Regions from separate parts of the Streptomyces sp. NPDC059850 genome, predicted to be linked through region 2. Evidence: predicted binding sites of a transcription regulator. Region 2 holds the regulator's gene; the other holds the start of a gene.
What was found. Region 2 encodes HrcA, which represses chaperone genes, less so after heat shock. Its sites were predicted from a motif close to TTNGCACTCNGNNNNNCNGAGTGCNAA; they were not measured.
Positions count from the first base shown of each region.

Region 1: groES (co-chaperone GroES) is a predicted target of HrcA. The motif match lies at 948-974, and genes of this name have one in related genera.

Region 1 is NZ_JBHWJI010000061.1:46,000-48,391, forward strand. It holds gene ACFV9T_RS35330 (polysaccharide deacetylase family protein) at 1-901, shown strand, start outside; gene groES (co-chaperone GroES) at 1,121-1,429, shown strand; gene groL (chaperonin GroEL) at 1,570-2,392, shown strand, end outside.
Region 2 is NZ_JBHWJI010000001.1:317,020-319,411, reverse strand. It holds gene ACFV9T_RS01600 (MBL fold metallo-hydrolase) at 1-497, opposite strand, end outside; gene hrcA (heat-inducible transcriptional repressor HrcA) at 674-1,687, shown strand; gene dnaJ (molecular chaperone DnaJ) at 1,688-2,392, shown strand, end outside.

The DNA.
Region 1 (2,392 bases), on a different contig from region 2:
CGGTTCGCGGCAGCCGTCGGGCGCGGCCGCTCCGCGCTCCGCAGCCGGGTCGCCCGCCGTGTCCGCGCCCCCCGAGGCCGCGCTCCAGGGCGCGTCCGCTCCGGTGCGCGCGCCCTCGCACCCCGCCGCCGACGACGCGCCGCCTCCGCCGTCACCGCCGCCGCCCGGCTCGGTCCCGGCCTCGCCGCGCCCGGCGCCGGGGATCGCCCCGGGCGCGTACCACCGCTGGGGGCTCGACCGGCCGCTGGACCCGCCGCCGCGCCCGCCCGCCGTCAAACCGCCCCTGGTGCCGGACGAGGAGCAGCCGCCGGGGCTGCCGCCGGTCATCCGCCGGGTGGCGACCACCGATCGGGTGGTTTTCCTGACGATCGACGACGGACTGGAGAAGGACCCGCGCTTCATCGACCAAGTACGGGACCTGAGGGTGCCGTTCACCGAGTTCCTGACGGACGAGGCCGTCGACGGCCGCTACGACTACTTCGGCGAGCTGCACCGGCTCGGCGGCGGCGTCGGCAACCACACCCTCACCCACCCCAGCCTGGCCGGTCAGGACTACGGCACCCAGGTCGCGGAGATCTGCGGCCAGCAGGAGAAGCTCAGACACCGGCTCGGCGTCCTGCCGCGCCTCTTCCGCCCGCCGTATGGGGAGTACGACGAGACCACCCTGCGCGCGGCGGCGGACTGCGGGCTGGGTCCCGTGGTGCTGTGGCGCGCCGAGATGGAGGCCCAGGGGCTGGTCTACCGGTCCGGCGAAGGGCTCCAGCCGGGGGACATCGTCCTCGCGCACTTCCGCGGCCCTGAGCAGCTCGGCGGGCACACCATGACCGACATGATCACCGCGCTGCTGCGGGAGATCCAGGCGCAGGGGTTCACCGTGGCGCGGCTGGAGGACTACGTCTGAGAGCGGGCGTCCAGGGGGCCGCCCGGGCGGTCCGCCGCCACCGCGCTTGGCACTCTGGTTGACGGAGTGCTAACCGCGTCATAATGTCAGGGCTGGCACTCGGCACCGCTGAGTGCCAAACACAGCGACGGGCAGGTCCGGCACCCGCGACGACGGATCCACCTGGTCGCCACCTCAGACAGTTAACCCCGTGAGATCTCCGAAGGGGGAGGTCGGATCGTGACGACCGCCAGCTCCAAGGTTGCCATCAAGCCGCTTGAGGACCGCATCGTGGTCCAGGCCGTCGAGGCCGAGCAGACCACGGCCTCCGGCCTGGTCATCCCGGACACCGCCAAGGAGAAGCCCCAGGAGGGCGTCGTCCTGGCCGTCGGCCCGGGCCGTTTCGAGGACGGCAAGCGGCTTCCGCTCGACGTCTCCGTCGGCGACGTCGTGCTCTACAGCAAGTACGGCGGCACCGAGGTGAAGTACAGCGGCGAGGAGTACCTCGTCCTCTCGGCTCGCGACGTCCTCGCGATCGTCGAGAAGTAATCACCGAAGTTTGCCTATGAGCCGCGCCCCGGTGCCCGTGTCACAGATACCCGGGGTCGGGGCGCGGTTCGTTTTTTTGACGCGACGGCGGCTGCCTCCGTACGGCGGCCGAGGATCGCAATGAGAGGACATACGCAACCATGGCGAAGATCCTGAAGTTCGACGAGGACGCCCGTCGCGCCCTTGAGCGCGGCGTCAACAAGCTTGCGGACACCGTCAAGGTGACGATCGGCCCCCGCGGCCGCAACGTCGTCATCGACAAGAAGTTCGGTGCTCCGACCATCACCAACGACGGTGTCACGATCGCCCGCGAGGTCGAGGTCGAGGACCCGTACGAGAACCTTGGCGCCCAGCTCGTCAAGGAGGTGGCGACCAAGACCAACGACATCGCGGGTGACGGCACCACCACCGCCACCGTGCTGGCCCAGGCGCTGGTCCGCGAGGGCCTGCGCAATGTGGCCGCCGGTGCCTCCCCGGCCGCCCTGAAGAAGGGCATCGACGCCGCCGTCAAGGCCATCTCCGAGGACCTGCTGGCCACCGCCAGCCCGATCGACTCCAAGTCCGACATCGCCGCCGTCGCCGGTCTGTCCGCCCAGGACAAGCAGGTCGGCGAGCTGATCGCCGAGGCGATGGACAAGGTCGGCAAGGACGGTGTCATCACCGTCGAGGAGTCCAACACCTTCGGCCTGGAGCTGGACTTCACCGAGGGCATGTCCTTCGACAAGGGCTACCTCTCGCCGTACATGGTGACCGACCAGGAGCGTATGGAGGCCGTCCTCGACGACCCGTACATCCTGATCCACCAGGGCAAGATCGGCTCCATCCAGGACCTGCTGCCGCTGCTGGAGAAGGTCATCCAGGCCGGCGCCAGCAAGCCGCTGCTGATCATCGCCGAGGACGTCGAGGGCGAGGCCCTCTCCACCCTCGTCGTCAACAAGATCCGCGGCACCTTCAACGCCGTCG
Region 2 (2,392 bases):
GGGACCAGAACGGCCAGGTCATGGGCGGTGTGTCCGGGGCCCACGTTCGCCAGAAGCACAGACCGGCCGCCCAGGCCGAGGGTGATCTCCCCGGAGACCACGTGATGCGGCGGTACGAGGTGATCGGCGGCCTCGGCGGCGGCCCCCGGGGGCACACCGTGCCGTATGGCGTCCTCGCGCAGCGCCTCCCGGTCGCGGCGCAGCAGACCGTCCACGCCGGTGGCTCCGTACACTTCGCAGCCCGCGAACGCGGCCGTCCCCAGGACGTGGTCGAAGTGCGGATGGGTGAGCGCGATCCGGGTCGGACGGCGGCCGGTCAGCCGGGTGATCTCGGCCCGCAGCGCCGCGCCCTCGCGCAGCGTCGAGCCGGTGTCCACCACGAGGACGTCCGTCCGGCCGGTGATCACGCCGATCGTGCAGTCCCAGTCGGGCAGCCTGCGGCGGGCGACATCGGGACCGAGCTGTTCCCACCCGGCCTCTTCCCAACACGTCTCCATACCGAGACGCTAGCTCCAACAGCGATAGCGTGACGGGTGGCCGGGGCGCCGGCGGGGGGCGGCTCTTGCCGTGCCCACCGCACCCCGCCGTACACTGGCTGAGGGGTTCTGGCACTCGTGACCGTTGAGTGCCAGAGGGACGACCTGATGACACGGCTGGACTGGAGGTGCGCGGGGTGCTCAGCGAACGCAGACTCGAAGTGCTGCGTGCCATTGTCCAGGACTATGTGGGCACCGAGGAGCCGGTCGGCTCCAAGGCGCTCACCGAGCGGCACCGGCTGGGGGTCTCCCCGGCCACGGTGCGCAACGACATGGCCGCGCTGGAGGACGAGGGCTTCATCGCCCAGCCGCACACCAGCGCCGGGCGCATCCCCACGGACAAGGGCTACCGGCTCTTCGTGGACCGGCTGGCCGGGGTGAAGCCGCTGTCCGCGCCGGAGCGGCGGGCCATCCAGAGCTTCCTGGACAGCGCCGTCGACCTCGACGACGTGGTGGGGCGCACCGTCCGGCTGCTGGCGCAGCTGACCCGGCAGGTCGCGGTGGTGCAGTATCCGTCGCTGACCCGTTCGACGGTGCGGCATGTGGAGCTGCTGCCGCTGGCCGCGGCCCGGGTGATGCTGGTGCTGATCACCGACACCGGGCGGGTCGAGCAGCGCGTGGTGGACTGCCCGGCTCCGATCAGCGACGACTCGCTGGCGGATCTGCGGGCCCGGCTCAACAGCCGGGTCGTGGGGCGGCGGTTCGCGGATGTGCCGCAATTGGTGCAGGATCTTCCGGAGTCCTTCGAGCAGGAGGACCGGGGGACGGTCTCGACCGTGCTGGCGACATTGCTCGAAACGCTTGTCGAGGAGACCGAAGAGCGGCTGATGATCGGCGGCACCGCGAACCTCACGCGCTTCGTGCATGATTTCCCCCTGACGATCCGGCCCGTGCTGGAGGCACTTGAGGAGCAGGTCGTCCTCCTCAAGCTGCTCGGCGAGCAAGACTCGGGTATGACCGTGCGTATTGGGCATGAGAATGCTCACGAGGGGCTGAATTCCACCTCGGTCGTCGCGGTCGGCTACGGTTCGGGCGACGAAGCCGTCGCCAAACTCGGCGTGGTCGGACCGACCCGCATGGACTACCCCGGAACGATGGGAGCGGTACGCGCAGTGGCACGTTACGTCGGACAGATCCTGGCGGAGTCGTAAGTGGCGACGGACTACTACGCAGTCCTGGGCGTGCAGCGCGATGCCTCGCAGGACGAGATCAAGAAGGCATTCCGCCGGCTCGCACGCGAGCTGCACCCGGACGTCAATCCGGATCCGAAGACCCAGGAGCGGTTCAAGGAGATCAACGCCGCTTACGAGGTGTTGTCGGACCCGCAGAAGAAGCAGGTCTACGACCTGGGCGGGGACCCGTCGGGTTCGGCCGCGGGCGGTGGCGCCGGTGGGTTCGGCGCGGGCTTCGGCAACTTCTCCGACATCATGGACGCGTTCTTCGGCACCGCCTCGCAGCGCGGCCCGCGGTCCCGCACCCGGCGCGGCCAGGACGCCATGATCCGCCTCGACGTGGAGCTGAGCGAGGCCGCGTTCGGCACCACCAAGGACATCCAGGTCGACACCGCCGTGGTGTGCACGACCTGCAGCGGTGAGGGCGCGGCGCCGGGTACCTCGGCGCAGACGTGTGACATGTGCCGCGGCCGCGGTGAGGTATCGCAGGTGACGCGGTCCTTCCTCGGCCAGGTCATGACCTCGCGGCCGTGCCCGCAGTGCCAGGGCTTCGGCACCGTGGTGCCGACCCCGTGCCCGGAGTGCGCGGGCGACGGGCGGATCCGCTCGCGGCGCACGCTGACCGTGAAGATCCCGGCCGGTGTGGACAACGGCACCCGCATCCAGCTCGCGGGCGAGGGCGAG